3 regions of the Jejuibacter calystegiae genome follow, and region 2 is predicted to be linked to each of the others. Evidence: predicted binding sites of a transcription regulator. Region 2 holds the regulator's gene; each other region holds the start of a gene.
What was found. The regulator LexA, encoded in region 2, represses DNA repair genes until DNA is damaged. The targets are predictions, from matches to a motif close to TNCTGTATGTACATACAGNA.
Positions count from the first base shown of each region.

Region 1: a site for LexA is predicted at 2,125-2,144, ahead of FEM41_RS16050 (metal-dependent hydrolase). Genes of this name have one in related genera too.
Region 3: a site for LexA is predicted at 4,427-4,446, ahead of sbmC (DNA gyrase inhibitor SbmC). Genes of this name have one in related genera too.

Region 1 covers NZ_CP040428.1:3,466,312-3,474,287, reverse strand. The annotation lists gene FEM41_RS16065 (YniB family protein) at 1-313, opposite strand, end outside; gene hxpB (hexitol phosphatase HxpB) at 484-1,152, shown strand; gene kduD (2-dehydro-3-deoxy-D-gluconate 5-dehydrogenase KduD) at 1,290-2,051, shown strand; gene FEM41_RS16050 (metal-dependent hydrolase) at 2,160-2,750, shown strand; gene FEM41_RS16045 (L-cystine transporter) at 2,892-4,283, shown strand; gene cedA (cell division activator CedA) at 4,335-4,565, opposite strand; gene osmE (osmotically-inducible lipoprotein OsmE) at 4,787-5,134, opposite strand; gene nadE (ammonia-dependent NAD(+) synthetase) at 5,389-6,216, shown strand; gene yddG (aromatic amino acid DMT transporter YddG) at 6,306-7,193, shown strand; gene FEM41_RS16020 (amidohydrolase family protein) at 7,520-7,976, shown strand, end outside.
Region 2 covers NZ_CP040428.1:1,566,511-1,574,486, forward strand. The annotation lists gene ubiC (chorismate lyase) at 1-136, shown strand, start outside; gene ubiA (4-hydroxybenzoate octaprenyltransferase) at 140-1,012, shown strand; gene plsB (glycerol-3-phosphate 1-O-acyltransferase PlsB) at 1,079-3,541, opposite strand; gene FEM41_RS07220 (diacylglycerol kinase) at 3,772-4,140, shown strand; gene lexA (transcriptional repressor LexA) at 4,249-4,857, shown strand; gene dinF (MATE family efflux transporter DinF) at 4,945-6,279, shown strand; gene FEM41_RS07235 (CsbD family protein) at 6,338-6,547, shown strand; gene zur (zinc uptake transcriptional repressor Zur) at 6,565-7,080, opposite strand; gene FEM41_RS07245 (2OG-Fe dioxygenase family protein) at 7,425-7,976, shown strand, end outside.
Region 3 covers NZ_CP040428.1:4,538,562-4,546,537, forward strand. The annotation lists gene FEM41_RS21325 (gluconate 2-dehydrogenase subunit 3 family protein) at 166-918, shown strand; gene FEM41_RS21330 (GMC family oxidoreductase) at 925-2,685, shown strand; gene FEM41_RS21335 (cytochrome c) at 2,682-3,902, shown strand; gene sbmC (DNA gyrase inhibitor SbmC) at 3,934-4,407, opposite strand; gene dacD (serine-type D-Ala-D-Ala carboxypeptidase DacD) at 4,592-5,764, opposite strand; gene FEM41_RS21350 (hypothetical protein) at 6,142-6,417, shown strand; gene FEM41_RS21355 (acyltransferase family protein) at 6,420-7,424, opposite strand; gene sbcB (exodeoxyribonuclease I) at 7,639-7,976, shown strand, end outside.

The DNA of each region.
Region 1 (7,976 bases), 1.9 Mb from region 2:
CGCTGGCCTGCAGCGCCATGCCAACAAAAATCAGCGCATAGATAATCCAGAATCCCGGATTCATTTGCTGATGAAAGTCGGGTAGCGGCGAGTTGTGCCAGAAAAAGTTCAGAAACGGCGTATTAAAGCGCACCATATCGATCATCACATGCGCAAAATCCATCATCACCGCATCAATGCCCGGTCGCTTCTCGCTGTGCTCATACATAAACTTAAGCAGCGATATCACGGTAGATACCAGCGCCGGAATAAAAATCACCCAACCGGCGACGCGTTTTAACAGCGCAACGCGCCCAGCTTGTTGATACGTCATCCTCTCCCCTTGTGCTTATGAGGCTATCCTGAATCCTGATTCTAACCCGTCCGCCGGTTTTTCGCCTGATTTTTGCCGTGAGTTCGGGTAAATCACTGGTAAGCCCCGCCGTTCCAGGCTATTGATATGCAGAACTTTCGTTATATTTGCCGTTAACAGGAGTGGTAACCATGCCGAACCAACGTCGGGTACTCGCCGCAATTTTTGATATGGATGGATTGCTGATCGATTCCGAGCCGCTATGGGATCGGGCCGAACTGGAAGTCATGGCCGGGTTGGGCGTTGATATTACCAGGCGCGGCGAGCTGCCGGATATTCTGGGACTACGCATCGATATGGTGGTGGATCTCTGGTACGCCCAACAGCCCTGGCAGGGCATCTCTAAAGCACAAGCCACCGCGCAGATCATCGAGCGCGCTATCGCACTGGTCGAAGAAGAACGCCCCCTGCTGCCCGGCGCACGCGAAGCCGTGGCGCAGTGTAGAGCGATGGGGCTAAAAGTAGGGCTCGCCTCAGCCTCGCCAATGCGCATGCTGGAGCGGGTATTAGCCATGTTCGAACTGCGCGATCAGTTTGATGCCCTGGCCTCCGCCGAAGGGCTACCGTTTAGTAAACCTCATCCCCAGGTTTATCTGGATGCCGCCAGTAAGCTGGATGTGGCGCCAGTTAACTGCGTATCGCTGGAAGATTCGGTCAATGGGATGATCGCCTGTAAAGCGGCGCGTATGCATTCAATCGTGGTACCGGCCATTGAAAATCGCGGCGACCCACGCTGGGCGCTGGCCGACGTGCGCCTGGAGTCGCTTAACGCCCTGGCTCCCCACCATCTTCGCCCCTGATAGCCCACCGGGTGTGGGAAACGCCCGGTTGCATAATTTTTGAAACATAATTTCATTTTATTTGTTATTTCCCTTTCCCACGCCTATGATTGATCCCATCAGAGCAGAACCAAATCCATGCCAGACAGGAGCAATCTATGATTCTCGATGCATTTTCTCTTCAGGGCAAAGTGGCGATCGTCACCGGCGGCGACACCGGGTTAGGCCAGGGAATGACCCTGGCACTGGCAGAAGCTGGCTGTGACATCGTGGGCGTCAGCCGTAAAGATCCCATTGAGACACGTGAGAAAGTGACCGCGCTGGGCCGTAAATTTATGGCTATTCAGGCCGACCTTAGCACCACCGATGCCATTGAGGATATCGTCAGCCGCACCGTCACAGAGATGGGTCACATCGATATTCTGGTCAATAACGCCGGAACCATCCGCCGCGCCGACTCGCTGGAATTCAGTGAAAAGGCGTGGGACGAGGTGATGAACCTGAACCTGAAATCGCTATTCTTCCTTTCCCAGGCCGTGGCCCGCCAGTTTATCCGCCAGGGGAGTGGCGGCAAGATTATCAATATCGCCTCCATGCTGTCGTACCAGGGCGGCATCAGGGTTCCCTCTTATACCGCATCGAAAAGCGGCGTTCTGGGGCTGACCCGACTGCTGGCTAACGAGTGGGCGCCTCACGGTATTAACGTTAACGGCATCGCGCCTGGCTATATGGCCACCGACAATACCCAGGCGCTGCGCGATGATGAAAACCGCAGCCAGGAGATTCTGGAGCGTATTCCGTCCGGTCGCTGGGGCACGCCGGAGGATCTGCGCGGCCCGGCTGTATTTCTGGCCTCTTCGGCTTCTGACTATGTCAACGGCTTCACGCTGGCGGTCGATGGCGGATGGCTCGCCCGTTAATCCCTGTTACTACAGTGACGTTGTGATAAAGTGTTACAACGTCACCACTTCCTTCTACTGTATAAAAACCCTATACTGGATGAATTGACAGTTACCCCGGGTTTTATCATGACGGCGGAAGGCCACCTCCTCTTTTCCATCGCCTGCGCAGTATTTGCAAAAAATGTGGAGCTGACGCCGGTCCTGGCCCAGGGTGACTGGTGGCATATTGTGCCCGCTGCGGTGCTGAGCTGTCTGATGCCGGATATCGACCACCCTAAATCCTTCCTGGGGCAACGCATTCCCTGGGTGTCGCGTCCGGTGGCCAGAGCCTTTGGTCACCGGGGATTCACCCACAGCCTGCTGGCGGTTTTCGCGGCGCTGACGCTGTTCTATCTGAAGGTGCCTGAAAGCTGGGTGATTCCCGCCGACGCCATTCAGGGTATGGTGCTGGGCTATCTGAGCCATATTCTGGCCGATATGCTGACCCCGGCTGGCGTACCGCTGCTCTGGCCCTGTCGCTGGCGTTTCCGTCTGCCCATCGTCCGGCCGCAAAAAGGCAATCAACTGGAGCGTGCGCTGTGCATTCTGTTTTTCTGCTATGCGCTGTGGCTGCCCCAGTCTGCTCCGGACAATGAAGCGGTACGCTGGTCATCCTGGGTCATTTCCAGTCTGCAGACAGGCTTCGACCGTTTTATTAATCACCAGATGGGCCAATAACCCCGCACGTTATTCCATTTAAGAATATTCAATTCCTTTTGGGTATAATCTCCCGTTTTTTAGTGCTGTTACACTTGGCACCATACCTATAAGGCCGCGCAGTTATACGCGGTCATAGACAAAACTCAGGAGTAAACGGGGATGAACTTTCCACTTATAGCGAACGTTGTGGTGTTCGCTATTCTGCTGCTGGCGCTGGCGCAAACGCGGCACCGTCAGTGGAGTCTGGCGAAAAAAGTGCTGGTCGGTCTGGTTCTGGGCGTGCTGTTTGGCCTGGGCCTGCATCTGGTCTACGGTGCCGACAACCCGGTAATGAAGCAGTCGATTGAGTGGTTTAATGTGGTCGGTAATGGCTATGTCAAACTGTTGCAGATGATCGTCATGCCGCTGGTCTTTGCCTGTATCCTCAGTGCCGTGGCCCGCCTGCATAATGCCTCTTCGCTGGGCAAAATTAGCGTACTGACCATCGGCCTGCTGCTGCTGACCACCCTGATCGCCGCCCTGGTCGGTGTGCTGGTCACCAATCTGTTCGGTTTGAGTGCCGAAGGACTGGTTCAGGGCAGCGCTGAAACCGCACGCCTGAACGCTATCCAGAGTAACTATGCCGGTAAGGTCGCCGACCTGTCGGTACCGGAACTGCTGCTGTCGTTCGTACCGAAAAATCCGTTCGCCGATATGACCGGCGCCAGCCCCACGTCAATTATTAGCGTGGTGATTTTCGCCGCCTTCCTGGGCGTGGCCGCGCTGAAGCTGCTGAAAGATGACGCCCCTAAAGGCGAGCGGGTATTGATCGCCATCGATACCCTGCAAAGCTGGGTAATGAAGCTGGTACGCCTGGTGATGCAGCTGACGCCTTACGGCGTGCTGGCCCTGATGACCAAAGTCGTCGCCAGCTCTAATCTGAATGACATCGTGAAACTGGGTAGCTTCGTGGTGGCTTCCTATCTGGGCCTGGCCATTATGTTTGTGGTGCACGCTCTGCTGCTGTCGCTGGCTGGCGTCAGCCCGCTGCGCTTCTTCCGCAAGGTGTGGCCGGTACTGACCTTCGCCTTTACCAGCCGCTCCAGCGCCGCCAGCATTCCGCTGAGCGTTGAAGCACAGACTCAGCGTCTGGGCATTCCGGAATCTATTGCCAGCTTTGCCGCTTCCTTTGGGGCAACCATTGGTCAGAACGGCTGCGCCGGACTTTACCCGGCGATGCTGGCGGTCATGGTCGCGCCGACCGTGGGGATTAATCCGTTGGATCCGATGTGGATTGCCACCCTGGTGGGTATTGTTACCGTCAGCTCCGCTGGTGTGGCGGGCGTGGGCGGCGGCGCGACCTTCGCCGCGCTTATCGTCCTGCCAGCCATGGGGCTTCCGGTGACCCTTGTGGCCCTACTGATCTCGGTAGAGCCGCTGATTGATATGGGCCGTACCGCCCTGAACGTGAATGGCTCTATGACGGCAGGCACCATCACCAGCCAGCTACTGCGTCAGACCGATAAAGCAGTGCTTAACAGCGACGAGGAAGCTGAACTGGCTCACCGCTAACCTCCTCCGCGCTAAATAAAAAACCCGGTACTTTTTCAGTACCGGGTTTTTTTATACCTCCTCCTGACGCAGCTGGTCGGCCCAGCGCTGCGCCGCCTGAGGCATATCAAATGCAGGGGAACGCCGAAAGGCATTCTCCACCAGCACAAACGCCACATACTTGCCACGCAGCACCCAGACATCGCGATACTCTTCAAGACGTCTGGCATGTTCCGGCGGCGCCGGCTCATGCCTGGGGGTGTAGCTAATAACCGGGCGATTCTGATGACGAAGAGGTTTCATAAGCGCTGTTTAATCGATCCGTTACGAAAACTGGCAAACCGTTATGATAGCGGATTTGTCGCGGCCGCGTCGCGCATCCCGTGCGCGACGCGGCTGTCCGGTGAGTGTTCCGGGAAAACGGGGCGAGGCCGACGCAAAACCTCGCGGTGGCCTGGAACACCCCTTTTATCCATAAAAAAACCGCCGTTTACCGGCGGTTTTGAGGATCCGTCAGGATGCAATTACAGCACTTTTTTCTGCGGAGACTGCGGATCGGTATCGTATTCGGCACAGGTCTGATAGCCGGAGTTAATCACGTGGCCGGTCTCATTCAACGCCACAAAGTAGGTTTCGATCTTGTTGCCGCGCTGGCCCAGGATATAGGTCTGGCAGGTACCTTTGGCGTGAACCATAGAGACCTCAGAAGAGGGCTGACCTGCTATCTGGCGAACCTGCTCGCGGGTCATCCCCTTTTTCACATCCTTAACCACCGGCTGAGTAAACTGATCGGCGGTACGATCATAAGCCGTACAACCTGCCAGCATGGTTAAAACAGCTGCTGCGCCTAAAAATCCTGTGAACTTGTTCATTTTTCATCCTCTGTTTTATCTCGGCGAGTCCAATAATCCTGGAATATAAAACAATTTTTTTCAAGTTGTTAACAGGCGACGCGCACTTTAAGAAAACTCTAAATAGAAATGCAACCCACTGATCTGCCGAAAAACGCGCCATTTACCCGCCCCCTCGCCCCCCCTCTCTTGTCGTTTGGCGTCCAACGGGTTAGTTTAAAGCAGCATTTTTTTGCATCCGCCGTCGCGGATGATTCATTTTTATGGAGGGGGAGATGGGCCTACAGCAAGAGATTATTAAGGCACTTGGCGTAAAACCGGTAATCGACGCCAGGCAGGAAATTCGCCGCAGCGTCGATTTTCTGAAGTCTTATCTGCAGCGCTATCCGTTTCTGAAAACCCTGGTTCTCGGTATCAGCGGCGGGCAGGATTCCACCCTGACCGGCAAGCTGTGCCAGACCGCCATCAGCGAACTGCGTAAGGAAACCGGCAACGACGAATACCAGTTTATCGCCGTACGTCTGCCGTTTGGCACCCAGGCCGATGAACAGGACTGCCAGGACGCCATCACCTTTATCCAGCCGGATCGGGTACTGACCGTCAATATTAAGGCCGCGGTACTGGCCAGCGAGCAGACACTGCGCGAGGCGGGTATCGAACTAAGCGACTTCGTGCGCGGTAACGAGAAAGCCCGCGAGCGCATGAAAGCCCAGTACAGTATTGCCGGCATGACCCACGGCGTGGTCGTCGGTACCGATCACGCCGCCGAAGCGGTAACGGGCTTCTTCACCAAATACGGCGACGGCGGCACCGACATTAACCCGCTGTTCCGTCTGAATAAACGCCAGGGCAAGCTGCTGCTTAAAACCCTGGGCTGCCCGGAACATCTGTATCTGAAATCCCCAACCGCGGATCTGGAAGACTCCCGTCCCGCCCTGCCAGATGAAATCGCCCTGGGCGTTACCTACGATCAGATCGACGACTATCTGGAAGGGAAAACGGTCGGCTCTGAAGCGGCACAGATTATTGAGAACTGGTATCAAAAAACCGAACATAAGCGTCGCCCGCCCATTACCGTCTTTGACGACTTCTGGCACCGCTAACTTTCAGCGCCCGCCATTCGTGCGGGCGCCCTTCCCTCACCCCCTTTTTCTGGATTAATGACAGGCGCCATGATGGCGAATTTTTGACAATGGACGTAATCACCCGGCGCGCGACCCTGCTTGGGCTACTCGCTATACTGCTGTGGAGCACCTCGGTCGGACTGCTGCGCAGCATCAGTGAACACTTTGGTCCTGGCGGCGGCGCGGCACTCATCTACACCCTGAGCGCATGTCTGCTGTGCCTGACCCAGGGACTGCCCCGCCCAACAGCGCTGACGCGTCGCTATCTGCTCATCGGCGGGGGACTGTTTGTCTTCTACGAAATCGCCCTGGCGCTGGCGATCGGTCTGGCCCATACCCGAACTCAGGCGCTGGAGCTTGGAATGATCAACTACCTGTGGCCGGGACTGACGGTGGCCCTGGCGCTGCTGCTTAACGGCCAGCGCGCCTCGTGGTGGCTGTGGCCCGGACTGCTGCTGGCGGTAGCCGGTGTGGGGCGGGTGATGAGCGGCGATGGCGCCTGGAGCCCGGTGCTGCTGTGGCGAAACGTGCAGGACAATCCGCTGGCCTATGGCCTGGCCTTTAGCGCCGCCGCCGTCTGGGCACTGTACTGTAACCTCACCCGCCGCTGGGGCGGCGGCAAAAGCGGCGTGCCGCTGTTTTTCTGCGCTACCGCGCTGATTCTGTGGATAAAATACAGTCTGGGCGACGAGCCGCCGCTGCGTTTTGCGCTTTCCCCGGTGCTGCAACTGCTGTTTATGGGCGGCTCTACGGCGCTGGCCTACGCCGCATGGAACTTCGGGATCCAACGCGGCAATATGACGCTGCTGGCTACCGCCTCTTACTTTACCCCGGTACTTTCCGCGCTGATCGCCAGCCTGTGGCTGGGTCTGATGCCCGGCTGGCCTTTCTGGCAGGGGGTGATGATGGTGGTAGGCGGTTCGCTGCTGTGCTGGCTGGCGATCCGTCGCTATTAATAATAATAATGACAATGACAAAATGGCCCGGCACCTTCCTTCCGGGCCATTGCCATCATCCCCAATTCTTTTACGCTTTTAACTAAAATACTTTATTTATACATTCATATTAGTATTAAAAATAATGCGTTTAAGTATGAACCTATACAATATAAATTACATTTAATTGTGTGGTAAACATCACTAAAAAAAGCCTACCAATCTCGCCACATAATCATTATTTTAAATCACCATATTCTCAACACTCAATATTCCCCAGTCATATTTTGCCTGGGAATTATTTCTTACTGTCATTTTAATACCGGCCCGTGCCAGGGATAATAACTATGTACGACTTAATCGTTAAAGATGCGCTGTTAGTATTAACAGAGGGCACTTTTCACACCGATATCGCCGTCGATAAGGGGAGCGTCGCTGCATTACTGACCCCAGGCTCGGCGGCGCCAGCCCGGCGGATCATCGACGCCCGCCACCATAAGGTGTTACCCGGCTTGATCGATGCCCATATGCATGTGCAGGCGCCTTTTCAGGGCATCACCGGCAGACTCTCTTTTTATCAACAAAGCCTCTGCGCCGCTTTTGGTGGCGTAACCACCCTGTTCGATTTTACCAATACCCGACGACAACAATCGGTATTGCAGGCACTACATGAAAGGCGGGAAGAAATGGCGGAGTGCGCGGTGGATTACGCCGTACACGGTAAATTTATCGAGGCATCTGCCCGCCATTGTGCAGAAATTCCCGCGCTTATTCGCGCCGGCTGTCCAACGTTTAAGTTATTTA
Region 2 (7,976 bases):
CCTGACGCGCGATTTTATTGAAACCGGACGTAGTGCAGAGCTGTGGGGGCGCCGTTCCCGTCTCCGGCTCTCAGGAAAACCGCTGTTGTTGACCGAGCTTTTCCTTCCTGCGTCGCCGCTGTATCGAGAGGAATAAAAAATGGAGTGGACTCTGAAGCAGAATAAGCTGCTGGCGTATCACCGATTGATGCGCACTGATAAGCCCATAGGCGCGCTGTTGCTGCTCTGGCCGACGCTGTGGGCGCTGTGGATGGCAACCCCGGGCGCGCCGCCGTTAACGATACTGCTGGTTTTTGTGGCGGGCGTCTGGTTGATGCGTGCCGCGGGCTGTGTGGTGAATGACTACGCGGACCGCAAGTTCGATGGTCATGTGAAGCGTACAGCGAATCGTCCCCTGCCCAGCGGCGCGGTGAGTGAAAAAGAGGCCCGTATTCTGTTTGGGGTGCTGGTGCTGCTCTCCTTCCTGCTGGTGCTGACTCTGAACAGCATGACGATCCTGCTGTCGGTGGCCGGGCTGGCGCTGGCATGGGTTTACCCCTTTATGAAGCGCTACACCCATCTGCCCCAGGTGGTGCTGGGCGCAGCTTTCGGCTGGGCGATACCGATGGCTTTCTCCGCCGTTAGTGAAAGCGTGCCGATCTCCTGCTGGCTGATGTTCCTGGCGAATATTCTCTGGGCCGTGGCCTACGATACCGAGTACGCCATGGTGGATCGCGATGACGATTTGAAGATTGGCGTTAAGTCTACGGCGATTCTGTTTGGCCGCTATGACAAACTGATTATTGGTCTGTTGCAATCTGGCGTGGTGGCGATCATGATACTGCTTGGCGTGCTGAATGGCCTTGGCGGCCTGTGGTATGCATCGATTGCCATTGCCGCCGGGTTGTTTGTCTGGCAGCAGAAGATGATAGCGAACCGAGATCGCGATGCCTGCTTCCGGGCCTTTATGAACAACAACTATGTTGGCCTGGCGCTGTTTATCGGTCTGGTGCTGAGCTATCTGCATTTCTGATTATTGAGTGCATAAAAAAGCCGGTCGGTGTAACACCTGACCGGCTTTTTTCATTTTTACGGCGCGTTATTCAGCCTGTTCCGTTGCTTCTTCTTTGGCCTCGATACCGCCATTCTGCGAGGTGGCGCTCTCAATGGTCAGGCGCACATCGGAGGTCAGCAGTTCGGCCAGCAGTTGGTAAACCTGCAGCGCTCGTTCAGATTCAGCGTCGCCGCTGTCGCTGATATAGCCTTCATCGCGCAGGGTCAGCACCAGAGTAGAGAAGACCGCCTTATCGAAGAATTCCGGCGCATTGATACCATGCAGAACCGACAGGCGCTGTGCCAGAGTGCGACTCTCTTTTTCCAGAGTGCCGCGGTTAATGCCCGGGTTGGCACCCAGCAGCCAGAAGGTGATGGCATAACGCTGAATGGTCTCGCGCACGCCTGCCGCCAGCAGTTGCAGGGTACGGGAGCGCAGCGGGTTCACCTGTAGCGTATCGCCGTTAATCAGGATCAGCCCCTGGCGTTGTAGTTCGTCCAGTAGCGCGTCGATCTCCGCGGGCAGCGCCTCTTTTTCCCAACGCAGGAATAACTCGCTCTTCAGCATCGGGTAGAGCAGCGTCACCTGCTCCAGTAGCGCACTGCGGGTCAGATGACGGCGTTGGGTAATCATCATGGCCAGCAGCGATGGCAGCACCAGCATATGCATCAGGTTATTGCGGTAGTAGGTCATCAGTACCGCCTGCTCGCGCGGTAGAATGATGATGTCGCCGATCGTATCTTTTTCCACTTCGAACTTGTTCATCTGTAGCGCGTGATTGATCAGTTCATCGGCGGTGACTTTCGGCGCCGTCGCGTCCGGCGAATAGGGGACGTTACGCATAATATCCAGATAGCAGTTCAGCTGTTCGGTTAGCTGTTCGCGGGTCAGAGAGCGCTGACGTGACGCCAGTAGCGCGGTACAGCACAGATTCATGGCGTTTGCCGCGCCGGCGTTGTTAATGCGCACCATCAGATCTGCGGCGATAGCGTTGACTGACGGCGTCAGCCAGGCCGGGCGTACCGCTTCGATGGGATCGATATCGTCACGCCATTCCGGCACGTTCTGGTTCAGCCAGTTGTTCAGCGGAATCGGCTCGCCGAAGTTAACGTAACCCTGACCCAGATTACGCAACCTGCTTAAGCCGCGTACCATCTGAGTGAAGCTCTCTTTCTCTTTGGTGGCACCGCGCAGCTCTTTCGCATAGGTGCCCACTTCCATGACATGTTCGTAGCCAATGTAGATGGGAACCAGCGTGATGGGGCGGGTACCGCCGCGCAGCATCGCCTGAATGGTCATCGACAGGGTACCGGTTTTCGGATCCAGCAGCCGTCCGGTACGCGAACGTCCGCCTTCCACAAAGTACTCTACCGAGTAACCGCGGCTGAACAACTCACCCAGATATTCGCGGAATACGGTGGAATAGAGCTTATTGCCCCGGAAGGTACGGCGGATGAAGAATGCGCCCAGGCGGCGGAAAATCGGGCCCGCTGGCCAGAAGTTAAGGTTGATACCAGCAGCGATATGCGGTGGTACCAGCCCCTGGTGGTAGAGCACGTAAGAGAGCAGCAGATAGTCCATATGGCTGCGGTGGCAGGGGACATAGACCAGTTCGTGGCCCTCGTGGGCCAGTTGACGAATGCGCTCGGCGTTATGGACGTTGATGCCCTGATAGAGCCGGTTCCAGGTAAAACCCAGTACGCGATCGGTTACGCGGATAGCTTCGTAAGAGAAGTTAGCCGCTATCTCTTCCATCAGGGCTACGGCGTTCTGTTGGGCCTTTTCATGGGAGATCTTTTTGGTACGCGCTTCGTCTTCTACCGCCCGGGCAATGGCCCTCGAGGACAGCAGCTTATTAAACAGATCCTGACGGGCCGGCAGACGTGGCCCTACGGCCGCCAGACGCAGACGCGAGAAGTGCATTCTGGCGATACGCAGCAGCTTCTGGGCGATACGCTTGTCCGTACCATGTTCGGTAGCCATACGGCGCAGAGAAACCGGTGGCGAGAAGCGCACAAAGCTGTCGCGGCCCAGCCAGATCACGGCGAAGAATTTTTGAATACCGTTCAGATTGCGCAGCGGCGGGTTGGCTTCCCCTTTCTCTTTGCCCGGCGCACGGCCGAACATCACAGAGACGGGTACCATCTGAACGTCAAGATTCGGATTACTGCGGTGTAGATCCAGATAGTTATGGAATAGTTTGATGGACTCTTGTTTAGGCGTGTAATAGGTGAAGACGCGGGGACCGTCGTGCGCGAACACATAGCGCGGCAGGACGACGCCGTCCACTTCCAGCGGCTCCATGGGGTCCGGCAGATCGTGGGCCAGACAGCGCGCACGCAGCGTCAACAAGTCTGCCTTCGAGTTATAGGGCAGAACGTACATAATCGGACGCGAAGTATCCAGGCCAAGTTCGGCGCAGGGATCCGCCGGAATTGACTTGCTCTTTACCAGAATACTTAATGGTAAATTAAGGAGCTTGTATAAAAATCGGGACCAGCCTGACATAAATGATGTAAAGCCTCTGGTTAATCATGCAAATGCGCCGTCAGAATACCAGAAACGGCACGGAAATTCTGCGGCACCACTATTAATCGAAGCGCGCTGGCGTTGACGCTGATTTTCGTCATACTGCCTGCTGCATTCGGTCTGGCTTCGTTAATCGGCTCGGGCGCGCCCTTGCCGCTTTGATGCAACTGAACTATTTAGAGTGTGTTTTTTGAAAAGGTTTCCATTACATGGCGAATAATACCACTGGTTTTACCCGTATCATCAAAGCTGCCGGCTATTCCTGGAAAGGTCTGAGCGCGGCGTGGCGTAACGAAGCGGCCTTCCGCCAGGAAGGGGTCGCCGCGGTTATTGCCATTATAGTGGCCTGCTGGCTGGATGTTGACGCCATGACGCGCGTGCTGCTGATTGGCTCCGTCATGCTGGTCACGATCGTCGAAATTCTGAATAGCGCCATCGAAGCCGTTGTTGACCGGATCGGCAGCGATTATCACGAACTTTCCGGTCGCGCGAAAGATATGGGCTCCGCCGCCGTGCTGTTAGCGATTATCGTCGCGCTTTTCACCTGGGTCACGCTACTCTGGTCGCATTTGCGGTAAAGCTTCAGGAAACGGATAAAACGCTGACTTTTTACCACGTTGTGGTTCCAAAATCGCCTTCTGCTGTATATACTCACAGCATAACTGTATATACACCCAGGGGGCGGAATGAAAGCGTTAACGGCCAGGCAACAAGAGGTTTTTGATCTCATCAGGGAGCATATCAGCCAGACGGGAATGCCGCCCACCCGTGCGGAAATCGCGCAGCGACTGGGCTTCCGTTCGCCTAATGCCGCAGAAGAACACCTGAAGGCTCTGGCGCGCAAAGGGGTTCTCGAAATCGTCTCTGGCGCTTCACGCGGTATCCGACTGCTGCATGAAGAAGAAGAGGGGCTGCCGCTGGTTGGGCGCGTTGCCGCGGGTGAGCCGCTGCTGGCCCAGCAGCATATTGAAGGCCACTATCAGGTCGACCCTTCCCTGTTTAAACCGAGTGCGGACTTCCTGCTGCGAGTGAGCGGTATGTCGATGAAAGATATCGGCATTATGGATGGTGACCTGCTGGCGGTACATAAGACTCAGGAGGCGCGCAACGGTCAGGTCATCGTGGCTCGCATTGAAGATGAAGTCACGGTTAAACGCCTGAAGAAGCAGGGCAACACGGTGCAACTGCTGCCGGAAAACAGCGAGTTTGAACCTATTGTGGTCGATCTGCGCGAACAGAATTTTACTATTGAAGGGCTGGCCGTCGGGGTGATCCGCAACGGCGAATGGCTCTGAATTTATAAACGCATCCCCCTGCTGACGCGTCCGTTCCCGGGCGCGTCTCTGCTTTAACTCTCCTGACTGCATAACCGGATAATGGCCATGCCCCTTTTCCAAAAAACCGATAAAGCATTATGGCGGCTGGCGCTGCCGATGATTTTCTCTAACGTGACGGTACCGCTGCTGGGGCTGGTGGATACTGCGGTCATTGGTCATCTCGACTCGCCGGATTATCTGGGCGGCGTTGCCGTTGGCGCTACGACGACCAGCTTTTTGTTTATGTTGCTGCTGTTCCTGCGGATGAGCACCACCGGCTTTGCGGCTCAGGCATGGGGCGCGAAAAATGCGCCGGCGCTGGCCAGATCGCTGGTTCAGCCGCTGATGCTGGCGTTGATTGCCGGTGTGCTGATCGTGGCGTTACGTACTCCGCTGATCGATTTGGCTTTGTACATTGTCGGCGGCAGCGAGCAGGTTCTGTATCAGGCGCAGCGCTTCCTGGCCATTCGCTGGCTGAGCGCTCCGGCAACGCTCGCCAATCTGGTACTGCTGGGTTGGCTGCTGGGTGTCCAGTACGCCCGGGCACCGGTTATTCTGCTGGTGGTGGGTAACCTGCTGAATATTTCGCTGGATCTCTGGTTTGTGGTGGGCCTGCATATGAACGTGCAGGGGGCGGCGCTGGCGACGGTCATTGCCGAATATGCGACGCTGCTTATCGGGCTGGTGATGGTGTGGCGGGTACTGCGGCTACGTGGCATTTCGATGGATATGCTGAAGCAGGCCTGGCGCGGCAATATTCGCCGCCTGCTGGCTTTGAACCGCGACATTATGCTGCGTTCCCTGCTGCTTCAGCTCTGTTTTGCCGGTATTACCATTTGCGGTGCGCGCCTCGGTAGCGAAATCGTGGCGATTAACGCGGTATTGATGACCATGCTGACCTTCACCGCCTATGCGCTGGATGGTTTTGCTTATGCGGTAGAGGCCCACTCCGGCCAGGCCTTTGGCGCGCGCAGCACCGGGCAGTTGTTGAGCGTATGGCGAGCCGCCTGCCGCCAGGCGGGTCTGGTGGCGCTCTGCTTCGCGGCGATCTACGCCCTGGCGGGGGCGCAGATCGTAGCCCTGTTAACCTCAATCCCCGAACTTCAGGCTCAGGCGGATCGCTATCTGCTATGGCAGGCGGTGCTGCCGCTGGTTGGCGTCTGGTGTTATCTGCTGGATGGCATGTTTGTGGGGGCCACCCGCGGCGCGGAAATGCGTAACAGCATGGCGGTTGCCGCGCTGGGATTCGGACTGACGCTACTGACGCTGCCCTGGCTGGGCAACCATGGCTTGTGGCTGGCTCTGACGGTATTTCTGGGGCTGCGTGGCCTCTCCCTGGGCTGGATCTGGCGCCGTCACTGGCGTAACGACACCTGGTTTAAGGTGCCGGGCCACCAGTGAGCCTGTAAGGCTATACTTAATGGGTGAGTAAAGCTAAATCCGGCGCAGGAGGTACGCGATGCTCAGAGACGAAATCGAAGGCGGCTGCCGGCGTCTGGTGGGTAGAGTCCGCGAAGCCTGGGGCAGGATGACCGACGATGACGGCGCCATTGCCAGCGGCCGTCATGAGCGGCTGATTGGCAGGCTTCAGCAACGCTATGGCTACGCCAGAGCCCAGGCAGAAAAAGAGGTGACCCAGTGGGAAAAGCGTAACGATTACCGCTGGTAGCAGGGCGTGGGCGCGGTTTAGCGCCCGCGTTTTTTCACGGCGACGCTGTGATCGTGCTGGCAGATTTCGCGGTTGCGGCAGGCTTCCACTTCGGCGCAGGGCGCGCACAGACCGTGTGCTTCGATCACATTGTGGTGTAGAGCAAAGCCGTTACCGGCCGCCAGCTTGTGCATTATCTCCTCCACACCTTCCGCACTCTCCTCTTTCACCGAACCGCAGCGATCGCAGATAAACATGGCGGAAGTGTGCATAGGCTCATCAAAGTGATGGCACAGCACATAGCTGTTAGTGGACTCAACTTTGTGTACAAACCCCTGCTCCAGAAGAAAATCCAGCGCCCGGTATACGGTAGGGGGCTTGGCCTGGGGTTCGCTGGCCTTCAGCAGATCGAGCAGATCGTAGGCGCTAATGGAGCTATCCTGCAGCGTCATCAGACGCAGTACTTCAAGGCGCTGAGGCGTCAGGCGCACGTTGCGCTGCTGGCACAGTTTCTCTGCACGCGCCAGCACATCTTGCGGTGTCGTCATATCCATCAGTCTGCCTCGTTATCTCGGAATCTTGCCCAATTTTATCATGAACCCGCTAAAACGCCGATATCCTGAACGCAGTCGTCACCTGGAGTGTGATACGGCGCGGCAGTCAGGTGTTAAGGCGGGGGATTACGCACCTTAATAGAGAAGTGTTATTGCATGATGAAATGCATTTTTATCATATATATTTCTGTAAATAAGATCTGATTCCTGGCGATATATCGCATATTGTGATTTTGATAGCATTATTTACTGCTTGCTCTTTGACCGGAATCAGGCGGATGACTACCTTGATTAAGGGCATTTTTTATTCACCCGTCATGATTCTTATAAAGAGGGAAGTAAGAATGTTACATAAGCATGAGTCCGTCCTGCATCTCACCTGCCTGAGTCAGGTTTCCGTCGCCCAACTGGCACCCACATTCGCCACGCTGCCTGCCACGGCTCACGCCGATGGTCAGTACCGGCTGCGACGCTATTCCGTTGTTCGATTCCGCCACGGAGAGGTGGAAGAAGTTGATAAGCATGATTTTGTTCAGTCCAGCGATATTAACCGCTTTCAGGGCAATGTGGTGCGCCGCTTTGAACCGCTGGAGTCCACCACGCTGAAAAGCGACGGTCTGCGTGAGGTTTGCCGACTGTTTGTGGAAAGTAACGGGTTGCCAGACGGACAGGAGATTGAGATCCACCAGATGCGTGTTACCGCGATCTACGATGAAACCCAGGTGGCGCCGGAAGGGATCCATCAGGACGGGTTTGATCATATCGCGCTGGTGGCGATCGATCGTGAAAATATCGTCGGCGGTGACGTCATGCTGTACAGCAACAACCATGAGGCGCCATTCTTCCGCAAGGTGCTGGAAAATGGTGAAGTAGCCATGCTGGCCGACCATACGTTA
Region 3 (7,976 bases), 2.2 Mb from region 2:
CTTGATTAAAAATAGATCACATTCATTAATATTTTCTAACATTTGCATTTCAAAATCGCACTAAATACCCTTATCTTTACAAAAGAAAGGCAACTACCCTTAGCACACACTATTCGCTGCGTAATCCATTCAGCGCAGCATTTTCTGCATTTTTAAGGAAGCAACATGCGCAAACCACAAAAAACACTGCCCGGGGTCACCCGTCGGCAGGTTCTTGCATGGTCTGGCGCGGCACTCGCCCTGGGTACTGGTTCCGCGAAAGCGGCAACGTTAACCGGTGCTCCGGGCTGGGAGCCATTCGCCGATAACCCCCCTGAAACATTTGACGGCAAAGGCTGGCTGTTTTTCAACGACGCCGAAGTCGCCACCCTCGAAGCCATTGTGGATCGTCTGATTCCCGAAGATGAACTCAGCGTGGGCGGGAAAGCCGCAGGCTGCGCTGTCTTTATCGACCGACAGCTCCACGGCTTTTACGGCAATTTTGAACGCCTGTACATGGAAGGCCCTTTCCATGAGGGGACGCCCGAGCAGGGCGATCAGTCTCCGCTGACTCCACGTCAGCGCTACCGCATCGGGCTGGCAGCGCTGGATAAATGGTGCCGGAAGCAGCACAACAAAGGTTTTCACGAACTGAGCGGCGACGATCAGGATAATGTCCTGACCGCGCTGGAAAAGGATGAGATCGCCCTGGAAGGCATCAAGAGCGCGGACTTCTTTGCGCAGGTGCTGAGCAACACCACCGAAGGCTTTTTTGCCGATCCCGTCTACGGCGGTAACCGCGATATGGTCTCCTGGAAGATGATCGGGTTCCCCGGCGCGCGCTATGACTACCGCGATTTCATCGAGCGTCATAACGAAGAGCTGAAATTTACCCCCGTCAGCATCACCGGCAGCGCGGACTGGATGAAGAAAGGATAATCAATCATGGCAAAAAAACTTCCTGAAACCGACGTGGTGGTGATCGGCCTGGGCTGGGCTGGCTCCATCATCGCCAAAGAGCTGGCCGACGAAGGCCTGCGGGTGGTCGGTATTGAACGCGGTCCGTGGCGCGATACCGCCCGCGATTTCAACGTAGCCACGGTACCGGACGAACTGCGCTATGTGCAGCGCCAGGAGCTGATGCTGCGCACCCGACAGAACACCTGCACCATGCGTAACAACCCATCCGAGACCGCGCTTCCCATGCGTAGCTGGGGCTCCTTCCACCCGGGTAACGGCACCGGCGGTGCCGGTAACCACTGGGCAGGCATCACCTTCCGTTTTCAGCCGGAAGAGTTCCGTCTGAAAAGCCACCTGCTGGAACGCTATGGCAGCATTCCCGATGAACTGGTATTGCAGGACTGGGGCACCACCTGGGAAGAGATGGAACCCCACTATATGGCCTTCGAACGGGTCGCGGGCACATCCGGAAAAGCAGGCGTCGTCAATGGCGAAAAACAAGAAGGCGGCAACCCCTTCGAGGGCACCCGCTCCGGCGAATACCCCACCCCGCCGCTGAAGCAGCCTTATGGCCCGACGCTGTTTGCACAAGCCGCGAAGAATCAGGGCTACTCCCCTTTCCCGGTTCCGTCATCGCTGGTTTCCGAAGGCTATACCAACCCCTACGGCGTGGTCATGGGCCCCTGTACTTTCTGCGGCTTCTGCACCAACTACGGCTGTGCTAACTATTCCAAGGCCAGCGCCATCACCACCGTACTGCCAGCCCTGATGCGCCAGCCCAACTTCGAAGCCCGCACCTTCTGCGAAGTGCTGAAGGTGAATACCGACAGCAGCGGCAAGCGCGCCACCGGGGTCACCTATATCGACTCCTCCGGCGACGAGTGGGAACAGCCTGCGTCACTGGTAATCGTCGCCGCCTTTACCTTTGAGAACGTGCGCCTGATGCTGCTTTCCGGCATTGGCAAAGCCTATGATCCTGTTACCAACAGCGGCACCACAGGGCGTAACTATGCCTACCAGACCGCCAATGGCGTGACCCTGTTCTTCGACGACAAGAAATTCAACCCGTTCATCGGGGCTGGCGCTGTCGGTATGGGCATCGACGACTTTAACAACGATAACTTCGACCACAGCGGCCTGGGCTTCTTTGGCGGCGGCAGTATTCGCGTCACCCCCATCGGCGGTGCGCCTATCGGCTACCACCCCACCCCGCCGGGCTCCCCGAAATGGGGCAAGGGCTGGAAGAAAGCGATGGTGGATAACTACCAGAGCACCATGTCCATTGGCTGTGAGGCAAGTAGCTACACCACTCGTACCAACTACCTCTCGCTCGATCCCAACTATAAGGATCGCCTGGGTCGACCATTGCTGCGCATTACCTTCGACTTCCCGGAAAACGATCTGAAGATGGCGCAGTACTGCACCAACAAAGTGGCGGAGATCGCCAAAGCGATGAACCCGCGCGAGATAGTCTCTAAACCGATGACCGGCCACTGGAACAGCATGCCGTATCAGTCTTCCCACGTTGTGGGCGGATTCATTATGGGTGCCGATCCTTCCACCAGTTCCGTTAACAAGCATCTCCAGGTCTGGGACGTGCCGAACCTGTTCGTGGTGGGGGCATCCGCCTTCCCGCAGAACCCGGGCTATAACCCAACCGGCACCGTAGGGGCGCTGGCCTATAAGGCCGCGTTCTCCATCCGTAATTTCTACCTGAAGAATCCGGGGGAGATGATTAACGTATGAAACGTTTAGCACTGTCGTTGCTCGCCGTCTCCTGCCTGGCGGCCTCCGCCCAGGCGCTGGCTCAGCCGGAATTCGACCAGGTAGAAAAAGGGCGCTACCTGGCGACCCTGGGTGACTGCGCCGCCTGCCACACGGCCGAACCCAGCAAACCGTTCGCTGGCGGCGTAGAGCTTAAAACGCCATTCGGTAGCCTGGTCGGCGCCAATATTACGCCGGATAAAGAGACCGGCCTCGGTAACTGGACCTATGACGACTTCCGCCGCACCATGTCGGAAGGCATCGGCCACGGCGGCAAGCGACTGTATGGCGCCATGCCCTTTACCGCCTACACCAAAGTTTCGGATGAGGACAACCGCGCCATCTGGGCATATCTGCAGACCCTGGCACCGGTGAAGCAGCACGTTGAAACCAACCAGTTGCCCTTCCCGTTCAGCGTACGTACCAGTCTGATTGGCTGGAACTGGCTGAACTTCGACAAAGGGCAATATCAGCCCGATATGTCGAAGTCCGCGGAATGGAATCGCGGTGCTTACATCGTGCAGGGTCTTGGCCACTGTGGCACCTGCCATACCCCCAAAAATATTCTGGGCGGTGACAAGAACGACCAGTTCCTACAGGGCGCCGAAGTTGAAAACTGGTGGGCGCCTAATATCACGGCCGCTAACCATGACGGCATTGGCCGCTGGAGCGTTCAGGATATTAAAGACTACCTGCGTACCGGGATGAACCGCTACGACATCGCCTCCGGGCCGATGGCCGAAGAGGTGAAGAATTCCTCGCAGCACTGGAACGATGGCGATCTGCAGGCCGTGGCGGTCTATCTGAAATCCCTGAAACAGGATAACGAACAGCCGCCAGCCCCGCTGAAGCCTGAAGAGGCGCAAATGGTCACCGGTAAAGCGATCTATTTTGATCGCTGCTCCGCCTGCCACACCTCTTCCGGTAAAGGCGTGCAGCATATCTTCCCGCAACTGGCGGACAGCCCGCTTCTCAACGCCAAAGAGCCGGTCTCTTTGATGCGCGTTGTGCTGGCCGGCAGCCGCGGCGTGGATACGCCAGAGCGCCCGACCGCACCGGCTATGCCCGCTTTTGCAGCCACCATGACCGACAGCCAAATTGCCGACGTACTGACTTACGTTCGCAACAGCTGGGGCAATGCAGCGCCTGCCGTCAGCGCCAGCGACGTTCAGAAGATGCGCGAAAAGCTCAAAGAGTAATTGTGACCCGGGGAGCTTCGGCTCCCCATTTTTATTCAGCCTGCTTTAGCGCCACCGGAATATACATTTCGATATCCCACACGCCATTGCTCCCGTCGCTAAGATAGATTTCAAATACCGGCCCTTCCCTGAGCTGATGCGCCCCATCGCCAGAAACCGCCGTGAAGAAGCTAAGCCAGGGCGCGGTGAAATCGCCATCCGCCACCTGTACCCGGGCCACGGCAAACAGACCCGCCGCCAACCGGGTTTTGGTCACCCCTTCACTGTTGGGCGGTATCTCAAACGCCGGATCGACCGATATCATGGTATCGCAGCGTAGCGCCTCCGGCGGCGTCAGTTCCGGGTTACCAAAGTAGACGGCGATCCACTCTCTGGGGACCAGCTGTCTGGTGGTGACCCAGGCCTGAAGCTGCTCAAACCCTTTCGGCACCGTTTTTTCCCAGGGCCCCACAAGGTGAAACCCCGCCAGCGTACGTTCTGCAACCCGTTGAATCTGATAGTGCATATTCTCCTCCGGAGACAATGGCTGTATATTTATACAGCTTAATATCAAAGTCAGAAATAGCCTGCAAGATACCCTAACGCCATCCTGTGATACGGATTCCATAATGGTGGTGAAAAAAAGAGCAGAAAGAAAGACGAAGACAAAAAAGGCGGGAAAGAATCCCGCCCGGCGTAGTCGATCAAGCTCAGGGTTTGCTGAACCAGTCGCTAATCCGTGAGAACAAACCACCTTTGTTGACGGCTTCCAGCGTCACCAGCGGCATTCTGGCCACCTCTTTATCACCGTTATACAGCTCGATATCACCAATCTGCTGGTGAGCCTTGATCGGCGCTTCCAGGTTGGGCGTATCCAGCACGTACTTCGCCTTAATGCCAGAAACCTGGCTCTTCGGCAGCGCCATCCAGAAGTCGCGTTCCGGGCCTACGCTAATCTTCTCTTTATCGCCGTACCAGACTCGTTCCTGGCCCACCTGTTTACCGTTCTGCATAACCCGAACCGTATCGAAATTATCCTGGCCCCAGTGCAGCAGTTTGCGGGCCTGCTCTTCACGCCCTTTCGAACTGTCTGCCCCCATCACAACGGCAATCAGGCGGCGATGGCCGTCCACGCTGGAAGCGATAATATTAAAGCCCGCCCCCGAGGTATGGCCGGTTTTCAGCCCATCGACATTCAGCGTTTTATCCCACAGTAAACCATTACGGTTGTACTGCGTGATGCCGTTCCAGGTCAGGCTCTTCTCGCTGTACATATGATAAAACTCGGGCTCGCCGTGGATAATAGCCCGCGACAGCAGCGCCAGATCCCACGCCGAACTGTGCTGACCCGGCGCATCCAGGCCGTGTACGGTTTCAAAGTGGGTATCGTTCAGCCCCAACTTCTGCACATAGTCATTCATCATCCGCACAAACTGCGGCTCACCGCCCGCCACATGGTCAGCCAGCGCCACGCAGGCATCGTTGCCGGAATCGACAATCAGGCCACGACTCAGGTCGCGTACCGTCACTTTGTCGCCGGGCTTGAGGAACATCAGAGAGGAGCCATTAAACACCGGATTCCCCTGAGCCCAGGCATCTTTACCGACGGTCACTACGTCGTCGGGAGAGATACGCTGGCTATCGATAGCGCGATCCACCACATAGCCGGTCATCAGCTTGGTCAGGCTGGCGGGATTACGCTGTTGATGGGGATGACCAGAAGTCAGCACCTGGCCGGTGGTGTAATCCATCAATACCCAGGAACCGACCTGGATTTGCGGTGGCTGCGGCAACGGCTGTGCCGGCGCCTCCGCTGCCGTGGCGGACTGAACGCAGCAGGAAAGAAAAGAAACAGCAAGAATAAAGCGGAATTTCAACGGCATGTCCTCAGTGACTACAAAAAACGTCGCCTGTTTTACGGAACTTCGTATTACGGTGCTGCGGCAAATTGCAAGAAAGTATGACAGCCGCACAGAAATTCGCCGATTGTCATTCACCGCCGGGGCTGCCAGAGGCATGACGCATAAAACCACGTTGATCCGTCCGGGCCCGCCATTACGGCTTATTGCCCTATCTGCCGCCGCCTAAACCTACAATGACAATTATTTTAAGAATGTTTACTGCCATAAAATAACAAGCGGGGTGTTACATAAAATGGCATAATAGCGACCACAATGCTGCACAAACGGCCACAAAACAACCGATCGTTTGCTGTACATTAATGTTCGTTTTAGAAGTAGCGATAAAGACAGGAATACCAATGATTAAAAAAATTGCCATTACGGCCTGCGCTTTGGTGCTTTGTGCATGTTCCTCTGCCGGTAAAATTTCTGACATTGATACCGGAATGTCAAAACAGCAAATTATATCGAAGCTCGGGAATCCCGATAAATCTTATTCCAAAAATGAGCTGGAAGTGCTGACTTATTTAAATCGTAAGCCGAAAACCTTTAGCTTCGATCGCGAAGATTATCAGGTCGTTCTGATTAACGATACCGCTGCCGAAATTACGCCCACCAGCAAACTGAGCAAATAACCCTACCCTTTCGCTTGCTCCTGGCTGCGCCGGTTTTCCCGCGGAGCCAGAACCAGGCCCACCAGCGCTATCCAGCCATCCATTAGCCGCTTTACGCCATCGCGTGACAGTAGCCAGGTCAGCCCCGTTGCTGCCGCCAGCGCCGCAACAGCAACCTGCCATGGCGCATTAAGTTTCTGCAACGCATCCCACAGCAGATATTTCACCACCAGCCCGTGCAGGGCATAGATAAACAGCGTGCGGGTACCGATTTTCGCCAGGCCACGCCACCACCACGTCAGGGCGCAGAAGGCGTAGATGCAGATCCCTGCCAGCAAGTAATGACCCAGACGCATTACAACCGCTTCACGAAGCCCTTCATCCAGCGCCGGGAAGGTGCTACTGCCGTACAGCAGCGCCGTGCCAAACTGGTCGCCGAACAGGTAGCTCAGCAGCAATATCACCGCCCCCACGCAGGCGGCTTTGGGGTTAAAGACGTTCTCCAGTCGCAGGCGATTCGAAGAGGCGGCCTGAACCCCGGCGATGTAGAACGGGAAGAAGACCAAAGTACGCATAATGCCGAAGGCGTAACCGTCAAAGTCGACAAAAGAGACTGCCACCGACACGGCAATGGAGATGCCCAGCGCGAACCGCAGCCGCATAAACAGAGGCGTTAACAGCTTCCAGAAAATAAGGCTATACAGATACCATAATATCCAGTTAGGGGCCCCGTTCTTAATATAGCTGGACAGGTCACGGTAAATAATCAATTCGGCCAGTTCATACAGCAGACTGAGGGCCACAAACGGAATTATCAGCTTATAGAAAATCGTCTGATAATTAACCGTAAAGCGCTCTTTAACCACATAGCCATTCAGGAAAATAAAGGCGGGCATATGGAACAGATACAGAAAATCATAAATGCGGGACAGCATCGGTGATCCCGGAACTGCGGCTTCGATAATATGACCAAAAACCACTAAAAAAATAAGGGATGCTTTAATGCTATCCAGTCGGTAATCCCGCATAACGCTCCCCGCGCTGGCCCGATTTAACACAGCCCCTATCCTGGCACAGCCATTTCACAATTTCACGGTAACAGGGGCATTATCCGTCGATTCCTGGTCTGCCCTGCGGTTCTGACACAGATAAGCGCCGTGGCAGTTTCAGCCGGGGGGAGTTCTGGTTTACCATAGCCTGTCTGATTTCAGCCGCGCACAACCCCAGGAGCACAGCGATACCGTGGATAAAAAAGCCGAGCAGCCAACCTTCCTCTTTCATGACTATGAAACCTTCGGCACCCATCCGGCGCTGGATCGCCCGGCGCAGTTCGCCGCCATCCGTACCGATGCACAGTTCAATATTATCGGCGAGCCGGAGGTTTTTTACTGCAAACCGGCAGACGACTATCTGCCGACCCCGGAAGCGGTGCTGATCACCGGTATTACTCCCCAACAGGCGCGCTCACGTGGCGATAACGAAGCGCGCTTTGCTGAGCGCATCCACGATCTGTTTACCGTGCCCAATACCTGCGTGCTGGGCTATAACAACGTGCGCTTCGACGATGAGGTCACGCGCAA